One region of the Rahnella sp. ATs2 genome, then DNA from elsewhere that is predicted to be linked to it. Evidence: predicted binding sites of a transcription regulator. Region 1 holds the regulator's gene; each other region holds the start of a gene.

Region 1 (10,203 bases):
GGCATTGCGCTTAACGGCGTGGCGCACGCGGGCGGCAATGGCAACGCAGGTGAGTGGGGCCACAATCCGCTGCCGTGGCAGGATGAGGAGGAAATCCAGTTTGCCCGCGAAGTCCCGTGCTACTGCGGAAAATCAGGCTGCGTCGAAACATTTGTCTCCGGCACCGGTTTTGCAGAAGACTACTTCCGTCATTCCGGTCAGCGTTTAAACGGCGCAGAGATTATTGCGCTGGTTGAGCAGGGCGATGAAACGGCGGAACTGGCGCTGGGTCGCTATGAGCGTCGTCTGGCTAAGGCGCTGGCAAACGTAGTAAATATTCTCGATCCGGACGTGATTGTCTTCGGTGGCGGCATGAGTAATGTTGATCGTTTGTATCAGACCGTTCCGCTGCTGGTTAAACAATGGGTATTTGGCGGGGAATGTGAAACGCCGATGCTCAAAGCGGTACACGGTGATTCGAGCGGAGTGCGCGGTGCCGCCTGGCTTTGGCCGCAATCGCGTTTTGCGTTATAAGTTCTTCATCAATTTTCAGGGGGCAGAGTTTGCGCCCCTGATCTCATAACTTCACAGTTAAAGCGCCATTTCCCGTTTAAACACGTCCAGCGTGTGCGCCTTCACGCGGATAAATTCCGGGTGGCTCATGATTTCAGAACCACGCGGACGCGGCAGGTCAAACGGCACAATTTCTGCAATCTGCGTCGGTCGTCGTGTCAGCAGTAAAATCTCATCCGCCAGAAACACTGCATCCTCGAGATCATGCGACACAATCAGCATGGTGACGCCGGTCGCCAGCTGCACTTCCTGCAATTTATCGCGGATAAACAGCGTCATCTCGAAATCCAGGGCCGAGAAAGGCTCGTCGAGGAACATCACTTCCGGACGCGTCGCCAGCGCCCGCATGATGCACACGGTTTGCTGCTGGCCGCCTGAAAGCTCATACGGATAGCGTTTCAGGTCGAAGCGGATATCAAACATCTGCGTCAGTTCTTCGACCCGCGCATTGACGTCCGCTTTGCTCATGCCGTGTCGGATCAGCGGATACGCGATATTGGCGCGGGCACTCATCCACGGAAACAGCGCGTCGCGGTAGTTCTGAAACACATAACCGATGGTGGTCTGCGCCAGCGTTTTGCCGTCGAACAGAATGTCGCCTTTATCCACCGGGATCAGCCCGGCGATCATGTTCATTAGCGTCGATTTACCGCAGCCGTTCGGGCCGAAGATCGACACGATCTTTCCACGCGGTAAGTCGAGGTTGAGATCGGTATACAGCGGCTGTCCGGCAAATGCCTTGCTCAGTCCGCGGATCGTCACATGGGTATCCGGGCGCGTAGCGTACTGCGGCAACTGCGGGCCTTTATAATCAGGGTTCAGCGAGAGAGGTTGCGTCATGCTTTGCTACTCCAGTGGACGGTTTTTTTCTCGATCAGCAAAAAAGCCAGATTCAGCAGATAACCCAGCGCGCCGGTGATCAGGATTGAGGCGTACATGTCTTTGATGTTAAATACCTGCTGGGCATCGATGATCCGGTGGCCGAGGCCGGTTTCCGATCCGATAAACATTTCAGCGACGATCACGATCACCAGCGCAATCGACACGCCGGTGCGCAGGCCAACGAAGGTTTGCGCCAGGCTTTCCATCAGCAGAATGTCTTTGAAAATATGCCAGCGCGAAATCCCCATCACTCTGGCCGCCATCAGCCGGGTTTTCTTGGCATTCATCACGCCGTACGCGCTGTTAAACAGGATAACCAGCACCGCGGCAAAGGCGGCGATGGCAATTTTATTGGCATCGGTAATGCCGAAAATCAGCATAAACAGCGGGATCAGCGCTGATGACGGCGTGGAGCGGAAGAAGTCGATCAGAAATTCCAGGCTGCGATAGATCTTTTCATTGCTGCCTAAAATGACGCCGAGCGGCACGCCAATCACCGCGGCAAAAGCGAAAGACACCAGCGTGCGGTAAAGGGTTGCGCCGATGTCGGTGCGCATGGAAGCATCGAAAAATGACTGGAACATGTAGCCAATTGTCTCGACGGGCGAGGGCAGAAGCACCGGATTCAGCCATTTTGCGCTGACGGCCAGTTGCCAGAATAAAAACAGCAGCACCGGGCCGACCAGCGGCAGTAACCTTGAAGACCAGCGTGAAGTCATCCTGTTTCTCCTTATCCTTTATAAATCAGCGAAGCGACATCCACCGGTTTGCTGAAGATTTTTCTTTCCGTAAAGACGTCATAAAATTTCTGGAACCATTGCAGGTTGTCGCCTTTTAAATCGGGATACATCACAAAGCCCGGCAGCGGCACCTCTTTCACCAGCGCCGGTTCTATGCTGGTGTAACCGGCGACGTTTTCGCGAGCCTTGTCAGGATGCGCCGCAATGAATTCCACCGCTTTCTGATAAGCGGCAATAAACTTTTTGGTTTCTTCCGGTTTGCTGGCGATAAAGCTGGAGTTCAGCGCCGCTGCGCCGCCGAACCAGGGCGCGTCTGCATTGCCGAGCACATATTTAGAAATCACGCCGGTTTCCAGTGTGCGGGAAAGGTTTTTCATCCGCCCGACGGTGCCGGTCGGTTCGAGCGTATACACGCCGTCAATTTGCCCGGCGGCCAGCGCAGGCGCGTGCTGCCCGACCGGCAGTTCGATCACTGAAGGATTAGTGAAACCATTTTTCTCCAGAATGATCTTCGCCATCGTCACGTTCTGGATCCCCGGGCCACAGGCGATCTTCTTACCTTTCAGGTCGCTGATCGCTTTCGCTGTGCTGTTCAGCGGCACCAGAAATTCATCCAGAACCAGCTGGTGATTGGACGGATTCGAGCAGATGATTTTGAACAAATCCGGTGCAGTGATCGCCCCCAGACCCAGCGCACCCGTGGCCGTGCCGTTAGCGCACCCGTGGATCCTGCCGGTGATCATCCCCTCGACAATTTGCTGTGCGCTGGCGAATTTAATGCCTTTCACATTCAGTCCGGCTTCTTTAAAAAAGCCCTGTTCCAGCGCCACATATAACGGTAAACCGCCGACAATCGGCCAGTAACCAATGCGGATTTCATCGTCATCAGCCGCAAAGACCGAGGTCGGGATCATACCGCCAAGCGTGGAGACGCCGCCGGTGATGGCGAGCCATTTCATCAGCTGGCGGCGTTTTTTATCGACTTCAGGTTTGATGTTATTCATAGGCGGTTCCCTTAACGGTTATGCAGGCGCTGCAACTTGTACTGCAACTTGTATACATAACGTTAAGCACAGGGCGTGCCAGTTTATCGGCAGGAGGGAATAAGCGGGAATTCAGCGGGTTGGGAACAATGAACGCACTGCGCTGGTGCGAATTTTGCGCAGTTGCTCACAATCAGGATCCATTGCGGAGCAGATGGCTAGCAATTCACCAGTCAGGTGCTCCGCAGGGTAATCAGTCAGACTTTAAACTCATTGCTCAGGCGGCTTACGCCCAGACCGTTCACCTTAGTCACTTTGATTTGCACCGGAATACGGTCTTTCATCGCTTCCACATGGCTGATCACGCCGATGGTTTTACCCGAGGCATTCAGGCTGTCGAGCGCGTCCAGGGCGGTGTCCAGCGTATCGGCGTCGAGTGTGCCGAAACCTTCGTCGAGGAACAGCGAGTCGATGCGGGTTTTATCACTGACCAGATCAGACAGCGCCAGCGCCAGTGCCAGACTGACCAGGAAGCTTTCGCCGCCGGATAAGGTGCGGGTATCGCGCACGGCGTCCGCCTGCCAGGTATCGACCACCTGCAATTCCAGCGCATCGCTGGTTTTGCGCTGCAACAAATACCGCCCGTGCAGTTTTTCGAGCTGAAGATTCGCCAGATACACCAGATGGTCGAGCGTCAGTCCCTGCGCGAATTTACGGAATTTCGCGCCGTCGCTGGAGCCAATCATCTGATTCAGATAACCCCAGTCATCGCAGGTCAGCTGCGCTTGCGCAATCTGAGCTATCAGCGCCTGTTGTCCGCTGTGGCGTAATTTGTCACTTTCCAGCTGATTTTTCACTTCGCCCAGACGTTGCTGTAAAGCTTTCAGCTGTTGCGCCATTTCCGCCTGTTGCGCTGTCAGAACATCAAGATCGCTTTCTGTTTCACTCAGATGAGCCGGGCGGGCAAGACGATGTTTTTCGAGCTGCTGACCGGCATCCGCCAGTAACGCCTGCGCCTGCGCCAGTTGTTGTTGCAGATTTTCTTTGCGTTGCTGAAGTTGCTGACGGAGTGCGTCATCCAGCAGCGCCAGTTTCACCGCGGCTTCATCGGCAAATCCGCTGGCACTCAGCGCCTGTTGCCACGCCTGTTCCGCCTGCGTCAGTTGTTCTGTGGTCTGCAACTGTTGCTGTTGCGTGCTCGCCAGTTGCCCGGCCAGCTGATCGCGCTGTTCCTGCGCTTTTTGCAATGCGGTTTGCGCGTCACTGACCGCTTTTTCTGCCGCCTGTTGTTGCTGATGTAAGTGCTCGCGAACCTGTGCCACCTGGCGGTCGCCGAACAGTTCAAGGCGTTGAGCCGTCAGTTCTGAAAGGTTTTTTTCGCCTTCTGCAAACAACTTTTGCAGCCGTTCGACGTCTTGCTGAGATTTCGCCTGCGTCTCTTCCAGCCGGGTAATGCGTTCGGTCAGCAATGCGCTTTGCTGCTGCACTTTCTGCTGCGCGTTCAGTGCGTCGTTCCGGGCATCTTTAGCCTGTTGCAGCGCCCGTGCCAGCTGTTCGTGCTGGCTAATCAGCGCCTGCGATTGTTGTTCTTCTTCATCGCGGGCGGTCAGCCATTGAGTGATGTCGGCGGTGTCATGTAGCGAAAACGTCAGATTCAGCGGTGCGCTGAGCTGTTGCCAGTTTGCGGTATGTGCATTCAGTTGCTGCTGGTCTTGCTCCAGCTGGATTTGCAGCCGCGTTTGCTGTTCTTTCAGACTTTTAATTTTTGTTGCCAGTTCGATACCGCTGGCTTTTGCTGCATCGAACTCCAGTTGCATTTTCTCGACGCGCTGTGCCGTTTCAGAAGGTTTGACCTCCTGATAATGTTCAATCGCCGGATGCGATGTGGAACCGCACAACGGGCAGGCTTTGCCGCTTTGCAGATTCGCACGTTCGGCTTCGAGGCTGACGATCAGCATTTCCTGTTTATGCAGTACTTTAACGTCGTTGAGATGCTCCAGCTGTTTCTGACATTGCAGGCGGATGGCCCCCAGTCGCTGCTCTTCTTCAGCCAGTTGCGTTTGATACTGTACGAAATCTTTTTGCTGTTGCTGCACGCGCTGATTAAGCTGTGGGAAAATTTGCGCGAGCGAATACAGCTGCTGGCGCACCGGACGCAGCTGCGTGAGTTCGGATTGTCGTTTATGCAATGCTGCCAGCGGGTGCTGTTTTTCCAGCTCAGTCAGACGCTGTTGCGCAGTGTTGAGTGCATCGGTCAGCGCGGTCTGGCGGGTCTGATGCTGGCGGCTTTCTTCGTCCAGCTTCTGCCGTTCGGTAGTCATTTGTAACAGCGTCGCGTTATGCTCACTGACAAGTTTTTGTACGTCAGTGACCGACTGCTGTGTTTCAGTCAGTGATTTACGCAAGCGGGTGATTTCGCCATCCATCGGCAGGATTTTTTCTTCGATCAGCGTCTGCATCTGACGCTGTTCTTCCGCCTGTTTCTGACGTGACGTTTGTGCCTGCTCTACCGCCAGATTCAGCGGCGTCATTTGCGCGATTTGCTGTTCCTGCTGCTGCGTCAGGTGCGCCAGTTGCTGCTGAAGACGTTGCGATTCATCCTGACAACGCTGGCGATCGTTGAGCAACGGACGCAGTTTTTCTGCCGGTTCGCTGCGCGCCAGTTGCTGTAACTGCGGCGCGGCGGCCAGATTCTCCTGCTCTGCGGCGGTCAGTTGTTGCTGAGACTGCTGCTGTTTTTGCTGCACCTGCTGCCACTGTTGCAGCCAGTTCAGATCCTGCTGGCGCTGCTGCGCCTGCTGACTGAGCGTGATTTCCTGCGCGTTCAGTTCAGCAAGTTGTGCTTCGAGCGTCTGGTGCTGTTCTTCGCTGAGCAGTTCGATACCCGCCATGCGCTGATGCAAACCGTCGAGCGTAATCCGCGCTTCTTTATGTTGCTCAAACACGCGCTCAGACAGCAGACCATAAATTTCGGTGCCGGTCAGTTCTTCCAGCAGTTCGGCGCGGTCATTGGCATCGGCATTCAGGAATGCGGCAAATTGCCCCTGAGACAGCATCATGGATTTGGTGAAACGACCGAAATCCAGCCCGGTCAGTGTGGCGATGGCATCGAGTTTATCGCGCACTTTATCGGCCAGAATTTTGCCGTCGGCCAGTAATGCCAGCTCCACTTTCGGTGCCTGCAGATTGCCGTCCGGCGAGTTTTTGGCGCGGCGCTGACTCCAGAACGCGCGATAACCAACGCCTTTGACTTCAAACTCCACTTCGGCCAGCGATTCGGCGGTGTGGCGGGTCATCAGCTCGTTCTGGCTTGGCGTGATGTTCAGACGTGGCGTCTGGTGATAGAGCGCCAGACAGATGGCATCGAGCAGGGTGGTTTTCCCCGCGCCGGTCGGGCCGGTGATGGCGAACAATCCGTTGCTGGCAAAAGGCTCAGCCGTGAAATCAATTTTCCATTCGCCTTCCAGCGAGTTCAGGTTTTTTAAACGCAGGCTGAGAATTTTCATTGTGCGCTGTCCTCCGCATTCTGACCGCTGGTGACCTGTTCAACAACCTGCGCAAACAGCGTGCGCATCCGCGCCTGGCGCGGTTCGTCAGGATCCGGTTCCAGTGCCAGCCGTCTTTCAAAGACGTCACTGACACTCAGTTCGCTGAGTGTCTCTTTCTCCTGTTGCTCAATGCTGTTGATACGCTGTTCTTTACTGCGGCGTAAAAGCACCACTTCTACCGGCAGATCTTCCGTCAGCGCCTGAATGCGGCGCTGAATATCACTGAGATAATCTTGCGTGGCGACTTCAATATCCAGCCAGACTGGCTTTTGCGCATCGCCGCCTTCGAACTGCGCCAGTTGTTTTTCGATTTCTGCCAGCGAGCCTTTGATTATCTGCATCGGCTGGAAAACGGGAATTTCCAGCGTGTCGATGGCGTTGAGCGTCGCGCCGTCCAAATCGAGTAAGTACACACTTTTGGCTTTACTCAGTTCGTCAAAACTCAGTGCAATCGGCGAACCGCTGTAACGGATATGTTCGGTTTTGGCGACGCACTGTGCGCGGTGGATATGACCAAGTGCCACGTAATCGACCGGCGGAAACGCCTGCGCCGGGAAGGCATCGAGTGTGCCGATATAGATGTCGCGCACGGAATCGGAGGTGCTGACGCCAACCGTGGTCAGATGGCCGGTAGCAATGATCGGTAGCGAAACGCCGAGTTCGTCGCGTTTGGTCTGCGCGGCCTGCCACAACGCGTCATAATGCGCGGCGATGGCTTCCTGTAATGCCAGCTGTTTGTCGCTGCCGGATTGTCCCGCCTGACTGGCGAGCAAATCCCGCGGACGTAAAAACGGAATAGCGCAAAGTACCGCGCCCGGTTTTCCGTCACGCTGGTTGAGCACTAAAATCTGTTCAGAGAGGTTTTCGCCGACGGTCGCAATCACCCGCGTATTCAGGCAGGAAAGCAGCTCACGTGATTCATTTAATGTCGCGACAGAATCGTGATTTCCGGCCAGTACAATCAGCTGACAGCCGGTTTGTTGCAACTCGACGACGAAGCGGTTGTAAAGCTCGCGGGCATAGCTGGGCGGCGAACCGGTATCGAATATATCGCCTGCCACAATCACGGCATCTACCTGATGTTGCTGCACCTGACCGGTCAGCCAGCGCAAAAATGCCTGATGTTCGGCGGCGCGGCTTTTGGTGAAAAAGTACTGGCCGAGGTGCCAGTCTGACGTGTGGATCAGGCGCATGAGACTCCCGTATGGATCCTGGATGACGACAATGGGGCAAAGTATAAACGTCGGCGGGGGACGCTGTCCCCGATAAATCGGACCAATTTCAGCGAGATGGCAGCTGAATAGAAGAAATGTATCTGTCATATTTGACTGTAATGAACCATCCTTTCTATTCATAAATCTGTCACAAAACTGACGCATAATGGCGCCCGCAATCAAATAAAAGATCGCTAACCTATTGGCAGGACCTACGATGGCAAGACGTATATTGGTGGTTGAAGACGAAGCTCCAATCCGTGAAATGGTGTGTTTTGTACTGGAACAGAATGGCTATCAGGCAGTAGAAGCTGAAGATTTTGATTCAGCCGTTGGCCAGCTGGTAGAACCTTACCCTGAACTTATCCTGCTCGACTGGATGTTACCCGGCGGTTCCGGTATTCAGTTTATCAAACATCTCAAACGTGAAGCACTGACCCGCGAAATTCCGGTGATGATGCTGACCGCCCGCGGTGAAGAAGAAGACAGGGTGCGCGGCCTGGAAGTCGGTGCCGATGATTACATCACCAAACCGTTTTCTCCAAAAGAACTGGTTGCACGTATTAAAGCCGTGATGCGCCGCATCTCGCCAATGGCGGTGGAAGAAGTGATCGACATGCAGGGTTTAAGCCTGGATCCGTCGTCTCACCGTGTGATGGCCAACGAGCAGGCGCTCGATATGGGGCCGACCGAATTTAAATTATTGCACTTCTTTATGACCCACTCCGAACGTGTTTACAGCCGCGAACAGTTGCTCAATAACGTCTGGGGCACTAACGTTTATGTGGAAGATCGCACGGTAGACGTGCATATTCGTCGTTTACGTAAAGCGCTGGAAACCAGTGGACATGACAGAATGATCCAGACTGTTCGTGGAACCGGATACCGTTTTTCAACGCGTTATTGAGTCCCCACAGCGGAGAATCTGTGTGCTAGAACGTTTGTCATGGAAACGATTGGCCGGTGAATTCTTTCTCTTTTGCCTGCCCGCGTTAATCCTCGGTATCTTCGTCGGCCATTTCGGCTGGCTCCTCTTTGCGTCGCTGCTGGCGGCGCTGGGCTGGAATTATTACAACCAGCTCAAACTCTCTCACTGGCTGTGGCTTGACCGCAGCATAACCCCGCCGAATGGCCGCTGGAGCTGGGAGCCTCTGTTTTACGGGCTGAACCAGATGCAGATGCGTAACCGCCGTCGCCGTCGTGAATTAGGTCAGCTCATCAAACGTTTCCGCAGCGGTGCCGAATCATTACCCGATGCGGTGGTATTGACGACGGAAGAGGGCAATATTTTCTGGTGTAACGGACTGGCGCAAGATTTGCTCGGTTTCCGCTGGCCGGAGGATAACGGACAACACATCTTTAACCTGCTGCGTTATCCCGAGTTTCGTACCTGGATCCAGACCCGTGATTTCAGCCGTGCCCTGAATTTGCAACTCAATAACGAGCATTACGTCGAGTTTCGCGTGATGCCTTATTCCGAAGGGCAACTGCTGATGGTGGCGCGTGATGTTACGCAGATGCGTCAGCTCGAAGGTGCGCGTCGTAACTTCTTCGCTAACGTTAGTCATGAACTGAGAACCCCGCTGACTGTATTGCAGGGATATCTGGAAATGATGGAAGACGCCAAACTGGAAGAGCCGTTTCGTACCAAAGCGCTGGACACCATGCAGGAACAGACGCGGCGCATGGACGGGCTGGTCAAGCAACTGCTGACATTGTCAAAAATCGAAGCGTCAGCAAATATCGATATGCAGGAGAAAGTCGATATTCCGGTGATGCTCGGCATGCTGGAGCGCGAAGTGCAATCTTTAAGCGGTGGCCGTCACGAAGTGGTGTTCCGTGTAAACGAGAAACTGAAGGTCTTTGGCAATGAAGATCAGTTACGCAGCGCGGTGTCGAATCTGGTGTACAACGCCGTCAACCACACCCCGGCGGGGACGCGGATAGAAGTCAGCTGGCAACAAACGCCGCATGGCGCGCAGTTCCAGATCAGTGATAACGGGCCGGGCATTGCGCCGCAACACCTGCCGCGTCTGACTGAACGTTTCTACCGGGTTGATAAAGCGCGTTCGCGCCAGACGGGGGGCAGCGGTCTGGGGCTGGCCATCGTCAAACACGCCCTGAGTCATCACAACGCCAAACTTGAAGTGATGAGTGAAGTCGGCGTTGGTACCCGCTTTATATTTACACTGGCACCGAAACTGATTGTTCCTCAGGAACAGGCCAGCCAAAGCGATGTGAAGGGATAAAAAAGTAGCCACAGCCCACGCTGTGGCTACTTTTA
Region 2 (10,203 bases), on a different contig from region 1:
TACCTGAATTTTGCGGCCTGAAACGAGGCCTTCCACGCCTGAACCAGCCAGCGCACGGCGATCCTGCGCCGTGAGCGGTAACGGATTACTGATTTTTGCACGGGCTAAAATCGCCTGTGCCAGCGGGTGATGCGAACCTTCTTCCACCGCCGAGGCCAGACTTAATACTTCGCCTTCACTGGCACCGTTCAGGATTAAAACGTCAGTGACTTCTGGCTTGCCTTCGGTCAGTGTGCCGGTTTTATCCAGCGCCACGGTTTGAATCAGCGCCAGTTGTTCCAGCGCTGCACCGCCTTTGATTAAAGCGCCCTGACGCGTTGCCGCGGCCAGCCCGGAGGTGATCGCTGCCGGCGTTGAAATTACCAGGGCGCACGGGCAGCCAATCAGCAATAAAGTCAGCCCGCGGTAAATCCAGGTTTCCCACGACAGTCCCATTGCCAGCGGCGGAACGACAATCACCAGCAGCGCCATCAGCATAATGACCGGTGTGTAATAGCGGCTGAAAGTATCGAGGAAACGCTCGATTGGCGCACGGCGTTCATCGGCTTCTTCGATCAGTTGCAGGATGCGGTCGATGGCGCTGTTGCCGGGGGCGGAAGCCACTTCCAGACGTGCGAGGCGGTCAACGCACAGGCTGCCCGCCGGGACTTTCTCACCGGGCTGATGGTCTACAGGTACTGACTCACCGGTCAGAGCACTTTCATCGAAACTGGCAGCGCTTTGCAAAATGGCATCGGCGGGCAGACGTGCGCCTGCGGCGATTTCGATAACGTCGCCGGGACGCAAACTGCTGACCGGCACGGTTTCAGATTTACCATTCACTACGCGGACGGCGGTATCGGGTATCAGCGCCATCAGGGATTTCACACCGCTGCGCGCCCGGTTGGCGGCAAAGGATTCAAGGCGTTCGCCGACCATAAACAGCAGCAGCACCATCGCGGCTTCGGCAGTGGCACCGATAAACAGCGCGCCGATTGCGGCAATGCTCATCAGGGTCTCGATGGTGAAAGGCGAGCCGGAACGGGTCTGGCGAATAGCCTGACGAAGCACCGGCCACAGTCCTACCAGTGTGGTGGCAATAAACGCAATTTCACCCATTTGCGGGTTGAAATGGTCGAGCACCCAGCTCAGCAGCATCAGAACCGAAAGGGCGATCAGCGGCAGCGCCTCTTTCAGGCGCGACTCTTCCGGTTGCGGAGTATGTTGATTTTTATCGAGGGATTGCAGGGTAAAACCTGCACCGGTTACGGCCTGCATCACGTTTTGTGAGATGTCGTGGCTGGCATCAATGACCAGTTTTTCTGTCGCGAAAAGCACTCTGGCGCGGTTTACGCCATCCAGACCGGCAACAGAATTTTCAATTTTGCGGGCACAGGCCGGGCAATCCATACCTTCCACTTTCCAGCTGTATTGCTGAGTGCCTGAAGGCGGCGCGCTGGGGTCATCTTCGCCCGGTGAACCTTCTGTGCTGCCGTCATCAGAAGTGTGTGAGTGCTCACCTGCCTTCGGCGCACAGCAACTGTCAGAAGTGGTGGCACAAGCCGACGCCGCCAGCGGGGAATTATCACTGCAACAGCTGGCAGGATGCGTGCCTGACTGCACGGTTGCGCTGATTTTATTGATGTGCAGACCATGTTTATGGTCGCTGTGACAGCCACAGCCGCTGTTTTTTTGCATTTGATTCATACTGCCTCCGGTAGAAACAGAGTGGGATTACCTCCATTGTAAACCCTGGAGTCAGCTCTAAGGTCAAGCAATTTTAATCCCCTTCATACTTTGAGCTGCAGATGCGTTAGCTGCCCTCAGTCACCCGAATCACTTACCTGAGTAAGCTCATCGGGATTCCTTCAGTTGCCGCCTTTCTGCAACTCGAATTATTTTGGGGATTGTATTCAGTGTTATTGAGTCATTTACAAATAAAGTGAGCGTACGATCAGGAAGTGACCGCCAAAGTAACAGGCGGCGACCAGTGCGTCTGCCGCCCGGAATTTGAAGCGATAGCGGCTGACCAGCCACAGAATATTCGCCAGCAGCAACAGCACCGCGCCGCAGAACAGCGAAAACGCCATGTCGGTACTGCGCGCGAAATACTGCTCGCCTGCCAGCCAGACCATCAGCAGGGTCATCGCAATATAAGTGGTCACTGGCCATCTCAGTTCGGCCAGTCGCGTCCAGATCACTGCCAGCAATATGGCGCCGATAATCAGTAGCGTCAGTGGCAACGGCCAGAAGAAGGTAATGGTCATCTGGCTGGCGAAACTCAACGTATACAGCAGATGCGAGAGGAAGAACGCGCCGATGGCGTACATGAAACGCTCTTCAGGCAGCAACAGCAGGCCGTCTGCCACCAGCGTCGCCGCCAGTCCAAGCAGGATCAGGTAGCTGTAAACATTGAGCGTGGGTGCCTGCCAGGCAAGCAAAAGCAGCAGCAGTAAGGTGACGGGTTTAAACACCCAGCGCTGCCAGCGCGGGCCGCGATAGCTGGCGTCAACGAATAACCAGCCAGAGAAAAATACTGCGAGGAATGGCCAACTCATTGTTTATCCTTTTAAATTTAAGAACAGAACATGGAACCGATGCAAGGATCTGCCTTCAGGAAAACACATCCTGTTTTCCTGTACTTGCTTTCAGTGTAGGAGAGAGGGCACACCGGCGACAATCAGAAATCCCCGTAACGACGGGTCTGATTAACGCAGTTTAAAATTGTGGGGCGACGCAGGAAATGAACGGCGCCTGACGCGCCGACAATACAGGCATTACTTTTTAGCGGGCAGCGGCGGCTGTTTTTTCTGCCACGCCATCAGTTCGAACACGCCGAACAGGAAGATGCGGGTTTGCAGCCACGGGCCGATGGTGTCCTTTTCCTTGCCCTGCGTGGCTTTAAGCAGCATCACCTGCAGGCCGTGCATAAAGAACATGAACACAATCGCCACGTCTAAAAAGTATTTGATCGGCTTCGGGAACGGGTGGATCAGGTTAAACGCCAGAAACGCCCAAATACATAACATCAACAACCGACCAATATTGATCAACATCTTACTGCTCCTGTTCTGGTGAGCCGGTTTCAGGCGTCACATCGCGATGGTAGAGGCGATAAGCAACTTGTCCGGCGACTTTTTCACGGTGCAGCCGCCAGCTGGCGGGCACATCCAATGTACCGTGCTCGGCTTCTGTTTCGACATAAATCCAGGCTTCATCCGCCAGCCACTGGTTTTGTTCCAGCAGGTTCAGGGTGTCTTGCAGAATGCCTTTACGGAAAGGCGGATCGAGGAAAACCACATCAAAGGCATTTCCGGCTTTTGCCAGCCAGTTCAATGTATTGACGTTAAATACTTTCGCATCACTGGCGTTTAGCAGCGCCAGGTTTTTCTCTAACTGTTGCGCAACCGGGCGTTCAAACTCCAGCAGTGTGGCGCTGGCCGCATAACGTGACAAGGCTTCCAGACCGAGCGCGCCGCTGCCTGCAAAACAGTCCAGACAATGTGCGCCCTGTAAAACCGGCGCCAGCCAGTTAAACAGCGTTTCGCGTACGCGATCGGTGGTCGGGCGCAGTCCCGGGCTATGTGGAACCGGAAGTTTGCGTCCGCGCCATTGTCCGCCAATAATTCGGATCTGGCCGGCGGCGGGAGTGTTGGGTTTCTTTGCCATAGTTCGCTTGTGTAATCCAAAGCCGTCAGGCTTCGTTGCATATCGTTTGGAAGGCTATTCTACCGGTGTGCGGCCATTGGGCAAATGTTTAACATTGTCGATTGAAAAACCACCGGAATTCAATACGCGGGCGTGTTGCCTGCAGGGGAAAGTGATAGACTGCCTGACCATAACCCTATTAATAATCCGTTCGCCAGTCATTAACGGCGAGGAGTGAAGTTGTAAAATGGCAAAAGATAAAAAACGCGGTTTCTTCTCCTGGTTTGGCCGTGGCCGTCAGGAAGAAGAGCAGCAGAAGGAAGAAATCCGCGAAGAACAGCCTGTTATTGAAGAACAGTCTGTTGTTGAAGAACATGCGGTCGTTGAAGAACATCCGCTAGCCGAAGAGCCGGGTGTTCCGGTTGAGCAGCATCCTGGCGAATGGGATACCGCAGCCTCCGCAGAATCTGCCGCAGAAATCGCACCTGTGGTTGAACCTGAGCCAGAAGTCGAACCGGCACCGGAAGTGGAACCTGAGCCAGAAATTGAGCCGGAACCGCTGAAAGAACCTGAACCGGTTCGCGAACAGGCCGCCGCTGAACTGGCAGAAGAAATTGTTCACATCACCGAACAGGTTGCTGCGCAGCCAGTGGTGGTTGAAGACGATCTGATTGAAGAAGATGTTGCTGAAGACGAATTTGCTGAATCGGCCGAAGAAATTGCCGAAGACGAACGTCTTGATGCCATTGATTATGTTGATGATTCTGTCGCAGCCGAAGAACCACTGCCGGTGGCGCTGGATCCTATCGTCGTTTTACCTGCCGGTGAAACCGAGCAGGAGCGTCCGACCAAAGAAGGTTTCTTTGCGCGTCTGAAACGCAGTCTGGTCAAAACCAAGCAGAATCTGGGCTCAGGTTTTGTCGGCCTGTTCCGCGGTAAGAAAATCGACGACGATCTGTTCGAAGAGCTGGAAGAACAGCTGTTAATCGCCGACGTTGGCGTCGAAACTACCCGTAAAATCATTGCTTCACTGACCGAACACGCTTCGCGTAAACAGCTGAAAGATGCTGACGCGCTGTACGGTAAGCTGAAGGAAGAAATGTCCGAAATACTGGCAAAAGTTGACGAGCCACTGGATGTCAGCGGGAAAACCCCGTATGTCATTCTGATGGTTGGCGTTAACGGCGTCGGTAAAACTACCACCATCGGTAAAATGGCGCGCCAGTTTGAAGCACAGGGTAAATCTGTGATGCTGGCGGCGGGCGATACGTTCCGTGCCGCAGCCGTTGAACAGTTGCAGGTCTGGGGTCAGCGCAACAAGATCCCGGTGATTGCACAGCATACCGGTGCCGATTCCGCGTCCGTTATCTTCGATGCGATTCAGGCGGCGAAAGCCCGTAATATCGACGTGCTGATTGCCGATACTGCCGGGCGTTTGCAGAACAAAGCGCACCTGATGGAAGAGCTGAAGAAAATCGTCCGCGTGATGAAGAAGCTCGACGAAGATGCGCCGCATGAAGTGATGCTGACGCTCGATGCCAGCACCGGCCAGAATGCGGTGAGTCAGGCGAAATTATTCAACGAAGCCGTCGGGCTGACCGGGATAACGCTGACTAAACTGGATGGCACCGCGAAAGGCGGCGTGATCTTTGCCATCGCCGATCAGTTCAGCATTCCGATCCGCTACATTGGTGTCGGTGAAGGTATCGAAGATTTAAGGCCGTTTAAGGCAGACGATTTTATTGAGGCACTTTTTGCCCGAGAGGATTAATACGGATGATTCGCTTTGAACAGGTCAGTAAAGCTTATCTGGGCGGACGACAGGCGCTTCAGGGCGTCAACTTTCACATCCAGCAAGCGGAAATGGCATTTCTGACCGGACACTCAGGCGCGGGTAAAAGTACCCTGCTCAAGCTGATTTGCGGCATTGAACGCCCGAGTGCCGGACATATTTTGTTTGGCGGCCATGACATCAGCCGTCTGAAATCCAGCGAAGTGCCATTTCTGCGTCGTCAGATCGGCATGATCTTTCAGGATCACCATCTGCTGATGGATCGCACCGTGTATGACAACGTGGCGATGCCGCTGATCATTTCCGGGGCCAGCAGCGAAGATATTCGCCGTCGCGTATCGGCTGCGCTGGATAAAGTCGGATTACTGGATAAAGCGAAGAACCTGCCAATCCAGCTTTCCGGCGGTGAACAACAACGTGTGGGCATCGCCCGTGCGGTGGTGAACAAGCCTGCGGTGCTGCTGGCGGATGAACCGACCGGTAATCTCGATGGCGAATTGTCGGAAGGCATTTTGCGTCTGTTCGAAGAATTTAACCGCGTCGGCGTCACCGTTCTGATGGCGACACATGATGTGGGTCTTATTGCCCGTCGTAATTACCGTACGCTGACGCTGAGTCAGGGGCGTATGTCGGGAGGGGTGTACTAATGGCGAACAGTCCGAACCCGGCGAAAACCGCAAAAAGCGCCCGTGCCGCAAAAAGCAAAGCGTTGCAGGGTGGCTGGCGCGAACAGTGGCGTTATGCGTGGATGAACGCGCTGGCTGACATGCTGCGTCAGCCGCTGGCAACACTGCTCACGGTGATGGTAATCGCGATTTCCCTGACGCTGCCGAGCGTCTGTTATCTGGTGTGGAAAAACGTCAGTACCGCGGCAGAACAGTGGTATCCGACGCCGCAGCTGACCGTGTATCTCGACAAAGCGCTGGATGATGACGCCGCAGAAAACGTGGTGAAAACCCTCAAAACAGAAGCGGGCGTGGATAAAGTTAATTATCTGTCCCGTGAAGAAGCGATGGGCGAGTTCCGCAACTGGTCTGGCTTTGGCGGCGCAATGGACATGCTGGAGCAAAACCCGCTGCCAGCGGTGGCTATCATCACGCCTAAAATGAATTTCCAGGATTCTGCGACACTCAACACCTTGCGCGACCGCGTGGCGGCCGTACATGGCGTGGATGAAGTGCGTATGGATGACAGCTGGTTTGCCCGTCTTGCGGCGCTCACCGGTCTGGTCGGGCAGATTGCGGCGATGATCGGCGTGCTGATGGTGATCGCCGTCTTCCTGGTTATTGGTAACAGTGTGCGACTGAGCATCTTCAGCCGACGCGATACCATCAACGTGATGAAGCTGATTGGCGCGACCGACGGGTTCATACTCAGACCGTTCCTGAACGGCGGCGCGATGCTCGGTTTCACCGGCGCATTGTTGTCGCTGATCCTCTCGGAAGTGCTGGTGCTGCGCCTTGAGAGTGTAGTGACCCAGGTGGCACAGGTGTTCGGTACCACCTTTGATCTGCACGGTTTGGGCTGGGATGAAAGCCTGCTGCTGCTGATCGTGTCCGCGATGATTGGCTGGATTGCCGCCTGGCTGGCGACGGTTCAACATTTACGGCGATTTACACCACAGTAGCGATAATTTGCTATAATGTTCCCCTGCTGCTCAGTCTTTGTGTACAGGGGAACAGCCGATTCTTGCTATATCGTCCCATCATTTTCCTGCTTCCCCTGCAATGGCACAAATTCACTATCCAATAGTCAGTCTGTCACATACAGTCATCAGACTGTTGAATCTGTCCGTGAACTTTATGTAAAATTCGTGGTCGTAGAGCAGCGAATATGAAGGGCTCGGCGTTGCTTTGTTGTCGCCCCTGAAGGCCAGCAACGTAGCGGTATCATCCCGCAGCAACGTGGTATAAAACCTGCATTACGTCATACATGAGAGGCTTGAATGACCAAAGAAATGCGCACTTTAGCATTAGTACCCCAAGGTAGCCTGGAAGCCTATGTTCGGGCCGCCAATGCCTATCCTATGCTCACCGCAGAGGAAGAACGGGCGCTGGCTGAACGGCTGCATTACGACGGTGACCTGGAAGCAGCGAAAGAGCTGATCCTGTCTCACCTGCGCTTTGTTGCTCACATTGCCCGCAACTATTCAGGTTACGGTTTGCCACAGGCAGACCTTATCCAGGAAGGGAATATCGGCCTGATGAAAGCGGTTCGCCGTTTTAATCCGGAAGTCGGTGTGCGTCTGGTGTCCTTTGCCGTGCATTGGATCAAAGCAGAAATTCACGAATATGTGCTGCGTAACTGGCGCATCGTGAAAGTCGCCACCACCAAAGCGCAGCGTAAGCTGTTCTTTAACCTGCGTAAAAACAAACAGCGTCTGGGCTGGTTCAGCCACGACGAAGTGGAGCACGTTGCCCGCGAACTGGGTGTGACCAGCAAAGATGTGCTGGAAATGGAATCACGCATGGCCGCACAGGACATGACGTTTGATCCGACCCCGGACGATGAACCACGCGACGGCGCTGCGATGGCACCGATGCTGTATCTGCAAGACAAGAGTTCTGATTTTGCAGAAACCATCGAAGAAGATAACTGGGATCAGGACGCGACAGACAAACTTTCTTCTGCAATGGAAGGTCTGGATGAGCGCAGCCAGGATATCATTCGTGCCCGCTGGTTAGACGACGAAAACAAATCGACTCTGCAGGAGCTTGCCGATAAATACGGTGTATCCGCAGAACGTGTTCGTCAGCTGGAAAAGAACGCGATGAAAAAACTGCGTGTGGCAATCGAAGCCTGATAAACGCAGTTTCCGATGTGAAAAAGCGACCTTTATGGTCGCTTTTTTTATGCCTGAAATTCCCCTCTGAACGCCCCTGTTAATTCCAGCATACTGGAATTATTCTGAATATTTTCCCTTCTAAATCATCTGGTTATTCCAGCATGTTGGAATATTCAACTTTATAGAGAACTCAATCACAGAGGATCACAAGCGTCCTGTCGTCTGTTCATTTTTGCCTCTATAACTTGTCCATCTCAACAGAATGGATTCCAGCATGATGGAATTAATCGCTAAATCAAAAGTTCCGGCACTGACGCGCGCCGTCGCCATTCTCGACATCATTTCCCGGCAAGGACAGTGCAACGCGAACCAGCTGGTCAGTGAACTGGGGATGCCCAAAAGCACCGTGTATCTGCTGCTGGAGGAACTGAAAAATCAGCGTTTAGTTACGCAGTCAAATTCCGGTAATTACCGCCTCGGGCTCAGATTGCTGGAGCTGGGCAGTCAGGTTTCCCGCCAGCTCGATTTGCGCAATGTCGCACTCCCGCATCTGAAAGCACTGATGCACGACACCGGGCTGCTCTGTCATCTCGGCGTGCTGGACGGGGATACGCCGATTTATCTGATCAAAGTCGAAAGCCAGTCGAATATTCAGGTTCGCACCTGGGAAGGAAAACGCCTGTCTCTGTGCCGCTCTTCGCTGGGCAAATGTCTGCTGACCTGGTGCGGTCGTGAACGTCAGGACGCACTGATTGCTGCACTGGAATTCAGCCCGGTATTGCCCAACTCGCTGACCAGTGCTCAGCAGCTGCGCACGGCGTTACAGCAAATCCATCAGCGCGGATGGGCTTTCGATGATGAAGAAGATGTGGCGAATATCCGCTGTATCAGCGCGCCGGTATTCAATGCAGCACATCGCGTCACGGCAGCGATTTCCGTCGTGGGCACCACCTTGCATGTCATGCCGGAAAATATCGATGTACTGGCTGACAAGGTAAAAAAAACCGCCTGGGAAATCTCCAGGGATCTGGGCTACAAAGCATAAGGAATCAATGATGTTACGACCTTCAGGAGTCATCAGCGCCATGTTAACCCCCTGGAAAGCAGGGCAGCCGGACATGGACATGTTGCGCAAAATTGTCGATTTTCAGATAGCGGCTGGCCTGAGTGCTCTGTTCCCGGTGAGTTCGGTGGGCGAAGCCGGTTATATGGACGTTGAGCAAAAGCGTGCGGTAGTCGAAACCGTCGTTGAACAGACTGCCGGACGCGTCCCCGTCTGGGCGGGGATCCCGGCGACCACGACGGATGAAAGCATCGCACTGGCACATGCGGCAGAACGCGCCGGCGCCAGCGGGGTCGTGCTGATGCCGCCTTCGTTTTATCACTATGATGCTGCGACGCTGACCACTGTTTTTCGCCAGGTTGCCAGCGCGGTAAATCTGCCGTTATGCCTGTATAACATCCCGTTTTTCGCCGATCCGTTAAATGCCGAAAGTGTCGCTGAACTGGCAGCCCATCCGAATATTGTCGGTATTAAAGATTCCAGCGGTGATGCCGTCGGCATGATGAAAATGCTGTCCTGTTGTCCGCGGGAAGACGCAGATTTTGCTGTGATGACCGGCCGGGAAGAATTTTTCTTCTCCGCATTATGTGCCGGAGCCACCGGCAGCGTGACCGCGACCGCAGGCGTTTTGCCGGAAGTGATGCGTAAAATTTATGATCTCTTCAGCGAAGGAAAAACGGAACAATCGAAGGCATTACAATTTGCCGCATTACCCGTGATGTCGATGATGGCGTCATTGCCTTTTCCTCTGGGATATAAACTCGGCATGTCATTACGTGGTTTCCCGTTGGGCGAAAATAAAATTCCGCTTTCGGATGAAATAAAGCAAAAGATAGATGATTTAAGCTTTTCCCTGAATAAAGAAATAACCTCTCTCCTTACCCTGATAAAATAAACGGAGTTTATATTATGATGGAATCAAGAGTATTACCTAAA
Region 3 (10,203 bases), on a different contig from region 1:
GATACTGCTTCGCTTTTTCAATGACCTGTGACACCAGATAATCGGTGTAGAGCAGGGTGTTATCGTAGGTATTCACAAGCTGTTCCTGTGTGCAGTTTTCAATGTCGCTGCGCGGACAGTCAGGCGTGAACTTACGGAATTCCGGCGGATAACGTCTGGAATACGTCGGCCCGTGACTGCCAATCAGGTGCAGGGCAATCAGGGTATTTTTTCCGTCGTTTTTAATATCCTCATCGATATTTTGCATCAGCGCCATGTCGTAGCAGGTGTCGCCGTCGCAATATTTGCCGTCATTTTTAGTCGGGATAATGACGTTTGGCACGCGGTCACAGACACCTTTACAGCCTTCGTCGTTATCTTTCCAGAAAACGGAAACGCCAGCTTTATGCAGGATATCCAGCAAGCCTTCGCTGTTTCGGGCGCGGTTAGCGTCGTAGCTGGTGCGTTTCATATTCGAGAACATACACGGCACGGAAATCGCCGTCGCCGTGCCGCATGACGTCATTTTGCTGAAATTCACTACATCCGCAATGGCCTGCGTGTACTGGTTAGTCGGTTTGCCATAACCATTCCACGACTGATTTTTCGCCCGCGCGGTTTCACCCACGACCAGGAAGACCAGATTCGGTTTCTGGCCAGGCTGTTGTACCAGTTTTGCATCGTTGCCAATCGTCTGGAACGGTATTTTCGGCGTGAAATAACGGTGATTCATGTACTGGAAAGCGCTGTACAGATAGTTAGTCGGGACGATTTCCAGATTGAGCGTGCGGTTGTTACGCCCCACAGACGCATAATCTTTATAGAAAACACCGGCGATCGACGCTACTACCAGCAGTGAAATCACCATCGACATCAGACGCACACCGAGACGGCGCAGGCGGGTCTTTTCATAGCTTACCGGCGTTACGAATAACAGAACAGCGGGCAGGATGCCGGTAAACACAAACCACAGCACCACCTTCAGATTGAGATACGACGTCGCCTCAGCCGATTGTGTCTCGATAATGTTTTCAATCATGCTTCGGTCGAAAACGACCTGAAAGGTCATCATGGCAAAACTGGCGAGGGCGCTGAGCGGCAGCACAATGATGAAGAAGGGCTTAAGCAACGGCCGCAAGCTAAAAGGGGTGAACACAAAGTTCAGTGCAGCAAACAGGGCGACAGGAATGCTCAGGGCAAAAGCCAGGTTATAAGCCGGCAACGCATGGAGAATGCGGTAAAAGTGCAGCAAAATCGGCAGGTTGACCACAAAAGTGAAGTACAGCGTTAAGAGCAAGGTCAGCTTGAAATAGCTGATTTTTGGCAATAAATAGCGCAATGCAAACTCCCAAAAGGGGTGAAAAAGCCAACGTAATGCGAGGCAAACATAACGTGCAGAAATGATTGGCAGGAATCATATTAGTTCAAGCTTAAGAAAGCCTTAACGGGAGTGTCATAAATGTTTAACGTGATGGGTTTTTAGAAAAGGTTCAGAAAATAAATAAAATATAGTTAGCCAGTTTTCTCCTCCAGACCCCTTATCCTGTGCGGTATAGCGCGACGCTGTTCAATAAGAAACCGTTTCGTTTAAGCCTTTCTGAGCGCGTTTCTTCCGCTCATTTTGACCTTCCCTGATTACTCCTGACACGTTTAATTCACCACTGGCGGCTTACCGGCTGTCAGAAGGACGTTTGTGTTGATTTCATCTTCGGCCACCATCGCGGCCAGCAGTATCATCGAATCGGATGTCATTATCGGCCCGCGGGTGGTTATCGGGCCTTTTTGTATTATTTCCGCCGGTGTGCAAATCGGTGAAGGGACCATTATTTCTTCGCATACGGTCATCAACGGCAATACGAAAATCGGGTCAGATAACCAGATCGGCATGGGCTCTTCGATTGGCGAAATCAGTCAGGATCTGAAATATGCAGGAGAACCTGCCTGGCTCGAAATTGGCAATCGCAACAGGATCGGCCGCCACGCGACATTGCATCGGGGAACCGCACAGGGCGGGGGATTGACCCGTATCGGTGATGACAATACTTTCGAGCGCGGTGTGCATATCGGCCATGACTGTCTGGTAGGGAATGCCACGTTTATGGGCGAGAACAGCGGACTGGCCGGACACGTTGTGCTGGGAGATGACACTTGCATTGAAGCCATGTGCGCGGTGCATCAGTTTTGCATTATTGGCACGGGAGCCCGTTTGCTGGCCGGTTCCTGCGTTGTGCAGGATGTGCCGCCTTATGTTCAGGCGGGTGGAAACCGCGCATCGCCGCAAGGAATTAATGAACAGGCCGGAGCCTTCAGGCAGGCGGAACCCGCTGTGCGCGAGGTGATCCATTATCTGTATGACCTGCTTTATCACCAGCAGGCGGCGGTCGAAAAAGTGAGACTGGAGATCGGACGTCTGAGTGTTGAATATCCGTTGCTGTGCCACTTCAATGAATTCTTCCTCCGTTCAGCACGCGGGGTTGTGCGCTGAACGGAGGAAAGGTCAGTCAGGCTTCCAGGGCTAACAGCGCGAAAGTCGCCAGCCAGTGTTCGCCCATATAGGTGCTGTCGAGGTGATCCAGTGCGCTATGCAAATGCGCTTCGGCGGTCTGGCGCAGGAGCGCCGCACGCGGATCACCCGCAGGTAACGCCGACGCCAGCGAACGCTGACACCAGGCCCGGCTGAGATTGAGTCCGTCGAGATGGCCGATTTTGCCATCATTGCGGTCAGTCACGGTCGCCGGCGTGAACAACGTCGCGGGCTGGCTGTGTGCCAGTTCCGGCAGGAAACGCCCGAACCAGGTGACAAAGGCGTCGCGAGGTAACACGCGGCGCATCAGTTCGGCTTCCATCAGTGAAGGCGAAAGAAATTCATCACCACCTGGTTCCCACGCCTGACAATGCACATCTTCAAGATGCCAGCGTAGTGCCGTTTCTTCGATGGTTGATGCCAGCACAGAATGTTTAACGCTGCGCGCATAATCGAGCGTCAATGCCAGAGCAAAGGCGGTATTAAAGTGACTGCCGACGCGCAGCGGATACGTGGCTTTTGGCAGAAAGTCAGTGAAGCTTTTCTCAAAGAAGCGACTCATCGGCGCCAGCGTTTTGGCCCATCCTGCGGCCTGCGGCAATGCCATTTCATGCAACTGCTGAGTGAGCGCCAGAAACCACGCCCAGCCGTAAGGACGCTCAAACCCGTTATGTTGCGGCTGTTGCAGATACGCCATCTCACCCGCGACGTTTTCGGCGGTGAAATGCTCGTTCACCACGCTGATGATTTTTCCGGCTTCCGGCAGCTCAGGAAAGCGATTCAGTAAGCGCAATAACAGCCAGTAACCATGAACGCAGGAATGCCAGTCGTAGCTGCCGTAAAATATCGGATGCAGCTGACGCGGAGTCTGCGCATCCGCCGCGCTGCCCATGGCGTGCATCAGTTTATTGGGATACTCGCGTGTTAAATGGTTGAGCGCCAGCGAGGCAAAACGGGACGCCATTTCTGGCGTCAGGGTCGTTGTCGGTTGCGTTGTCATCTTTTCCCTTATCAGAAACGGAACACAAAGAGATACATAAAGGCGGTGTTGACCAGCAACAGCAATACGCCGGTTTTCCACTGTGCTTTGATCACGCCATTTTTATCCTGCAATTCAAGTAAAGCCGCCGGAACGATGTTGAAATTCGCAGCCATTGGCGTCATCAGTGTTCCGCAAAAACCGGACAACATCCCGATAGCGCCCATAATCGCGGGGTTTCCGCCCAGTTGATTAACGATGAGCGGCAAGCCGATACCCGCTGTCATCACCGGGAATGCGGCGAACCCGTTACCCATAATCATGGTAAACAGCGCCATGCCGAAGGTATAAGCGACAACAATCGCCAGCGGAGATCCCAGCGGAATAATGTTTTTCACCAGTTCAGACACCACGCCGCCGACGCCCGCCAGTGCAAACAACGCGCCGAGTGCGGCCAGCATTTGCGGCAAAATAGCCGCCCAGCCCACGGTATCCATCGTCTGACCGCCGGCTTTAATCGCCTTAACCGGCGAATCGCGCAGCATGATCAGCGCAGCAATAAACGCCACCAGCGTGCCGATCACCAGTGAAATCAGCGTGACGTTTTTGGCTTCCACCAGCGGCGTATATTTCAGCGTCAGGGTGCCAATCAGGGTCACAATCGGGATCAGCAGGGCGGGAATAAACAGTTTGTTGCCAAAACGCTTCGCACCCGCCTCACGTTTTTCTACCATTTCCGGCTGATCGTTATCGGTTTTGCCTTTACCGAGTTTTCCGGTACCGGCAATAATGGCCAGTAATATCGCCATGCAACCGGTGACGAAATGCGGTAACTCGCCGCCAAACAGGAAGGTAATGCCGTAAATGCCCCAAAACAGCGCGTTTACGTAACGGCGTGCGTTGCTTTTATCGCGCAGGTTAAAGAAGGCGTAAGCACAAAACATCAGTCCTGCAAGGATATAAACGGTTTGTAAGCTGATCATTTCGCTGCGCTCCCGTGATGAACGTCAAAACGTTTTGCCAGCGAGCGGTCAAGCAGCCACAAACGAATAAAGTGGATAATCAGCGCAGCGATGGCCGTCGGGATTGCCCAGACGGAAAGATGCAGGGGCTCAACGTTAATACCGTATTGCTCAAGAAAACCTTTGATCAGCAGGATAGATTGCACGGCGATGAAGATATCCTCACCGAAAAATACCGCAACGTTATCCGCCGCCGCGGCGTGAGCACGGATTTTCTGGCGCACATCATTGGGTAAATCACCGTATTTGGTGGTAGCCGCCGCTTCTGCCATCGGTGCAATCAGCGGGCGAACCATCTGCGCGTGGCCGCCAAGAGAATTGAGCCCCAGCGCAGCGGTCATCTGGCGCAGGAAGAAATACAACATCAGCACACGGCCGGTGGTGGCAGCGTGGACTTTCGAAATCAGATGCCGCGCCTGTTCCTTGAGGCCGCTGCGCTCAAGAATGGCAATCACAGGAAGCGTCAGCCAGATCAGGCCCATATAACGGTTATCGGTAAAGGCTTTGCCGAAAGCGCTGATAATCTCAACGGTGTGCATACCGCCCGCCAGCCCGGTTGAAATACCGGCGACGGTGACCACTAATAATGGATTAAACCGCAGTGCGAATCCCAGCACGACGATCGGAATACCAATTAAAACCCACATGGTGTGTCCCTCAATGTTGTTGTGTTTGTTTTATATTTTTGATGGTTCTCTGCCTGGTGAATACACCGGTAATAACCCTGTGTAATTACATAGATCTAATTCGCATAAAAAATGCGTGAAGCGGAAAGTAACAAGCGTGATGACTGAACGCAAGATGGAAAAAATGCGAAAAATCTCACAGGGGAATGGTTAAATAATGCAGTGAATTAATCCTGCAATATAAATAACTAACGGCAGATTTTTATCTGGTGTATCTGACAGGTGAGGGGAGAAATAGCAGAATAATAAACCCGGCGCTCAGGCCGGGTTTGCAGGAAGGACAGGAAAGAGAAAAGCGGTTATTCGTCGTCCTCGTCGCCGTAATATTTCACGCCGAGTTTGATGAGTCCGCGCCCCTGCGATTTACGGTGTAAGTTGCTGTCACGTAAGGAGTAAACGCATCCGCAGTATTCCTGCTGATAAAAACGCTCGCGCTTGCTGATTTCAATCATTCGCGCTGAACCGCCTTTTTTACGCCAGTTATAATCCCAGTACACCATGCCCGGATAAGGCGCGGCCGCACGTTCGCCGCAGCCGGTAATTTGTTTCATATCTTTCCAGCGCGAAATACCCAGACAACTGGTAATGGCACTGAAACCATTTTCCCAGGCATAAAGCGCCGTGCGTTCAAAGCGCATATCAAAACACATGGTGCAACGCTCGCCGCGCTCAGGCGCATTTTCCATTCCTTTAGCGCGCTCAAACCAATTATCGGTGTCGTAATCTGCATCAATAAATGGAATGCCATGCTGCTCAGCGAAACGCATATTTTCTTCTTTGCGCAGCATATATTCTTTCTGCGGGTGAATATTCGGGTTGTAGAAATAGATTGTATAATCGATACCTGACGCCTGAATGGCTTCCATCACTTCACCTGAACAGGGCGCACAGCAGGAGTGCAGCAGCAATTTATCGTGACCTTCAGGGAGTGTGAGCTTTTCGCGGATGAGTTCAGACATTGTTATTCACCAGAATGTAGGATTTTCTTTATCTATTAATACGCTCCGATCATAGAGAACCCAGCGTGACTGTCAAAATTTTCTTGCGGGTTTACGCTTGCGTAGAAGGGCGGTGTATTGTTCAGTGCTATGATAAGGATGATTGCAGGGCGCAGCCCGCTACACAGAGATTTTAAGGAAACAGGTAATGCAGATTATGAGATCGAATCAAATTCGCTGGCTCAGTGTGTTGATTGTGATGGGCGGGCTGTTACTGATTCTTCCTCTTCATTTACTGGCATGTTTTATTGCCGGTTTTTTAGTGTTTGAACTCATCAACGCCCTGACGCCGTACTTTCAGAAAATCATCAGCGGAGAACGTGCCCGCTGGGTTGTGGTCGCGGTTATCGGTACGCTGGTCGTCAGTTTCCTGACGGTGGCGATTGCCGGTATTGCCGATTTTCTGATGGAAGATATGAAAAATCCGGTGGCCTTTAACGCCATGGTGTCGCGTTTGCTTTCCGACGCACAGAGCCGTCTGTCGCCGGTATTGCTGCATTATCTGCCCGCCAATATTGAAGAGTTACAGCGCAGTTTCCTGCAATGGTTACGCGAGCATATTGTGATGATTCAGGCTTTCGGCAAGAACGCGGCACATGTGTTTCTGACGATGATTATCGGCATGATCCTCGGCGCGATTATTTCGCTTCAGCAACCGAATCACGGCGAACATCACGCGCCGCTGAAAAAGGAACTGTTGCAGCGGATGCGTTTGCTGGGCGAAGCCTTCCGCAATATTGTGTTTGCTCAGTTCCAGATTTCTCTGATCAACACCGTTTTGTCCGGTATTTTTCTGTTCGGGATTTTACCGCTGTTCGGCATTCATCTGCCGCTGGCGAAAACGCTGGTGGTGGTGACGTTCGTGTGCGGATTGCTACCGGTGATCGGTAATCTTATTTCTAACACGCTGATTTTCATCGTCGGTCTTTCCCTTTCATTGTGGGTCGGCGCGCTGGTTCTGGCGTATCTGATCATCATTCACAAGGTGGAATACTTCCTGAATGCGCGTATTGTTGGCAGCCGTATTAAGGCGAAGTCATGGGAAGTTCTGCTGGCTATGCTGGTCTTTGAAGCTGCGTTTGGTATCCCCGGCGTCGTGGCCGCACCTATCTACTACGCGTACATGAAAAGCGAACTGAAAGAAGCGGGTCTGATTTAATCCTTTCTGAAAACATGGCGCTTTGCCTGCAGGGCGCCACTGTTTAGTCACTGTACAATCCTTTCAAAAAATCCTGAAAAAAACAGATTCAGGCAAGCAATAGCGAGAATCGTTATATCTGTTTGTCATCTAAAACCCGCATAATTTCCTGGTGCCTGCAGTTCGTGCGGGCATGAAGTATTCCGTTTGCCTACCAGGAGAAAAAAATGACGCTTAACGTTCGTGGTTTCGCTGCACATTCAGCGGATGCGCCTCTCGCGCCTCATAACTTTGTTCGCCGTGACCCGCGTGATACCGACGTTGTGATCGACATTCTTTACTGTGGCGTGTGTCACTCAGACATCCACCAGGCTCGTAACGAATGGCATCAGAGCATTTATCCGATGGTTCCGGGCCATGAAATTATCGGTCGCGTTAAACACGTTGGCGCGAAAGTAAAAGGCTTCAACGTCGGCGATACCGTCGGTGTGGGTTGTATGGTCGATTCTTGTCAGCACTGTGAGTCCTGCGCAGAAAGCCTGGAACAGTACTGTGAAGAAGGCGCTACCATGACCTATAACAGCCATGATCGTCATGATAACATGATGACTTATGGCGGTTATTCTGAACAAATCGTAGTTTCAGAAAAATTCGTACTGCGCGTTTCTGAAAAGCTGGATATCAAATCTGCCGCACCGCTGCTGTGTGCCGGTATCACCACTTACTCTCCGCTTAAGCACTGGAAAGTGGGTAAAGGCCATAAAGTCGCGGTTGTTGGTTTAGGGGGTTTAGGTCACATGGGCCTGAAATTCGCTAAAGCGCTGGGTGCGGATGTGACGTTATTCACCCGTTCTAAAGGCAAAGAGCAGGAAGCTTACCGTCTGGGCGCTGACCACGTAGTGTTGTCTACCGACGCAGAACAAATGGCCGCAGTGAAAAGTCACTTCGACTTTATTCTGGACACGGTACCTAACCCGCACGACCTGAATCCGTACCTGGAAACCCTCAAGCGTGATGGTACGCATATTCTGGTTGGCCTGATCGAGCCAATCGAACCTGCGCTGCACAGCGGTAAACTGGTCATGGGCCGCAAAACCGTTGCCGGCTCCCTGATCGGCGGTATCGCGGAAACCCAGGAAATGCTGGATTTCTGTGCTGAGCATGACATTTCCTGTGATGTGGAAATGATCGACATGCAGGATATCAACGGCGCTTACGAACGTATGCTGAAAAGCGACGTGAAATACCGCTTTGTTGTTGATATGGCTTCACTGAAAAACGCCGGTTAACTTTTATTGCGCATTGAAACGCGTGTATTGCGCATTGGATAGCGTGTATTGCACGCTGAATAGCCTTTATTACGCGTTGACTAGCAATATTGGCTAAATAGCGACCTAATGCGTCTGTCCTGAATATTGAGTTAAATCAGCAGGGCAGGCGCATTGTGGCGAAATTTACTCTTTACACGTTTCTGTGACTTCTCGGCTTGAAAGCGCGGTGGTATCCTGCTGCCTTTCGCCGGGCGAAGGAAAACCAGTGGCTAAGAGTTTTGATGAACTCATCAGAGACATGGATCTGATGATTGAACATGTGGACAGGCTGAAAGACCTGCCGCCACGTGCAGCGCAACCAACCGCTGCGGACAAACCTGCGTACGATTCTTTCGGTGAGATTTTCGCCCTGAAAGCCGTGATGCGGGCTTTTATTTCTTCTGTCGACACGATTGTTAAAGTGCAGATTGCGAAGAAAGTCGAACAGGATATCGGCCATCTGGAGAATACCGTGCGGTCAATCGGCGGTGGCAGTGCTGACGCGGAAGACGTCGCGCAAATTACGGCTTATGTCCGTAATGCAGTTTCAGAGCTCATGGATTAATCCAGCACGCAACATTCGTGCTGTAAAACGCCGGTCACCGTGTCTTGTAAAGACAATATGTGACCGGCTTTTTTTTGGACTTTCTCACCCATAGGCGCGGCGTCTAAAAGCGTCTATTCTTGCCTTAACTCCTTTTGCTGGTGTCGTTTATGTCTCAGGATTACCGCTATTTCGCGTCAGCACGACGCAGATGTTATGCCCTTTTATTTGATCACCGCACACGCAGCGGTCGCCGGATGGAAACCTTCTGGATTGTTATCTCGCTGCTGAGTGTCATTTCTTTGTTCATTGAGTCGAGCGCAAGTGATCTCTTCCCCAATTCGCCGAAGATATTGCTACAGCTTGGCCTGATGGAAGTGGTGTTCACCGCCGTGTTTACGGTGGAATACTTGCTGCGGTTGATTTCCTCACCACGAAAAACTCGCTACCCGTTGAGCTTTTTTGGGATTGTCGACCTTTGTACTGTGTTGCCGATGTATATCATCTGGTTGATACCGTCGCTCACGTTGTCAACGAATCTGATGGTGCTGGTACGTCTGCTGAGAGTCCTGCGGGTACTTCGGGTGCTCAAATTGCTGCGCTATATGAGTGATGCCGGGCTCTTGTGGCGCAGCCTGATGCGCGCGCGACGTAAACTGGGCATCTTCTTCGGGTTTGTGGCGATCATCTTGTGTTTATTTGGCGGACTGATGTTTGCGGTAGAAGGGGGGAATGACGGTTTTAGTTCACTGGGAACCTCAGTTTACTGGGCGGTGGTCACGCTCACCACGGTCGGTTACGGTGATATCACGCCACATACCGCGCTGGGGCGAATGCTGGCATCGGTGCTTATTCTGCTCGGGTATTCCATCATTGCCGTTCCTACCGGGATTTTGACCGCTTATATGTCACAAGAGTTGGAAAAAGGACGTGCGGCGCGTTCTTGTCAGATTTGTCTGCATTCAAGACATGAAATTGATGCAAAATTTTGTGCGCATTGCGGAGCGGTTCTTGAAGCCGATA

The links. The regulator PhoB, encoded in region 1, activates phosphate uptake and scavenging genes when phosphate is short. The targets are predictions, from matches to a motif close to CTGTCATAAAACTGNCNNAT.
Region 2: rpoH (RNA polymerase sigma factor RpoH) is a predicted target of PhoB. The motif match lies at 7,187-7,206, and genes of this name have one in related genera.
Region 3: ACJY2G_RS24550 (phosphoethanolamine transferase) is a predicted target of PhoB. The motif match lies at 1,430-1,449, and genes of this name have one in related genera.

Annotation. Positions count from the first base shown of each region.
Region 1 covers NZ_JBLYPL010000009.1:193,300-203,502, reverse strand. The annotation lists gene mak (fructokinase) at 1-513, shown strand, start outside; gene ACJY2G_RS11940 (ABC transporter ATP-binding protein) at 571-1,392, opposite strand; gene ACJY2G_RS11935 (ABC transporter permease) at 1,389-2,153, opposite strand; gene ACJY2G_RS11930 (ABC transporter substrate-binding protein) at 2,165-3,178, opposite strand; gene sbcC (exonuclease subunit SbcC) at 3,415-6,663, opposite strand; gene sbcD (exonuclease subunit SbcD) at 6,660-7,898, opposite strand; gene phoB (phosphate response regulator transcription factor PhoB) at 8,137-8,826, shown strand; gene phoR (phosphate regulon sensor histidine kinase PhoR) at 8,849-10,168, shown strand; gene ACJY2G_RS11905 (helix-turn-helix domain-containing protein) at 10,201-10,203, opposite strand, start outside.
Region 2 covers NZ_JBLYPL010000017.1:45,269-55,471, reverse strand. The annotation lists gene ACJY2G_RS18115 (zinc/cadmium/mercury/lead-transporting ATPase) at 1-1,686, opposite strand, end outside; gene ACJY2G_RS18110 (lysoplasmalogenase) at 1,911-2,537, opposite strand; gene ACJY2G_RS18105 (DUF1145 family protein) at 2,757-3,035, opposite strand; gene rsmD (16S rRNA (guanine(966)-N(2))-methyltransferase) at 3,037-3,648, opposite strand; gene ftsY (signal recognition particle-docking protein FtsY) at 3,875-5,398, shown strand; gene ftsE (cell division ATP-binding protein FtsE) at 5,404-6,066, shown strand; gene ftsX (permease-like cell division protein FtsX) at 6,066-7,046, shown strand; gene rpoH (RNA polymerase sigma factor RpoH) at 7,365-8,222, shown strand; gene ACJY2G_RS18075 (IclR family transcriptional regulator) at 8,479-9,249, shown strand; gene ACJY2G_RS18070 (dihydrodipicolinate synthase family protein) at 9,257-10,162, shown strand; gene rhmD (L-rhamnonate dehydratase) at 10,180-10,203, shown strand, end outside.
Region 3 covers NZ_JBLYPL010000036.1:13,335-23,537, reverse strand. The annotation lists gene ACJY2G_RS24550 (phosphoethanolamine transferase) at 1-1,318, opposite strand, end outside; gene lpxA (acyl-ACP--UDP-N-acetylglucosamine O-acyltransferase) at 1,676-2,464, shown strand; gene ACJY2G_RS24540 (DUF2891 domain-containing protein) at 2,481-3,503, opposite strand; gene ACJY2G_RS24535 (DUF979 domain-containing protein) at 3,515-4,465, opposite strand; gene ACJY2G_RS24530 (DUF969 domain-containing protein) at 4,462-5,151, opposite strand; gene ACJY2G_RS24525 (epoxyqueuosine reductase QueH) at 5,490-6,149, opposite strand; gene ACJY2G_RS24520 (AI-2E family transporter) at 6,337-7,347, shown strand; gene ACJY2G_RS24515 (NAD(P)-dependent alcohol dehydrogenase) at 7,554-8,615, shown strand; gene ACJY2G_RS24510 (hypothetical protein) at 8,863-9,201, shown strand; gene ACJY2G_RS24505 (ion transporter) at 9,351-10,203, shown strand, end outside.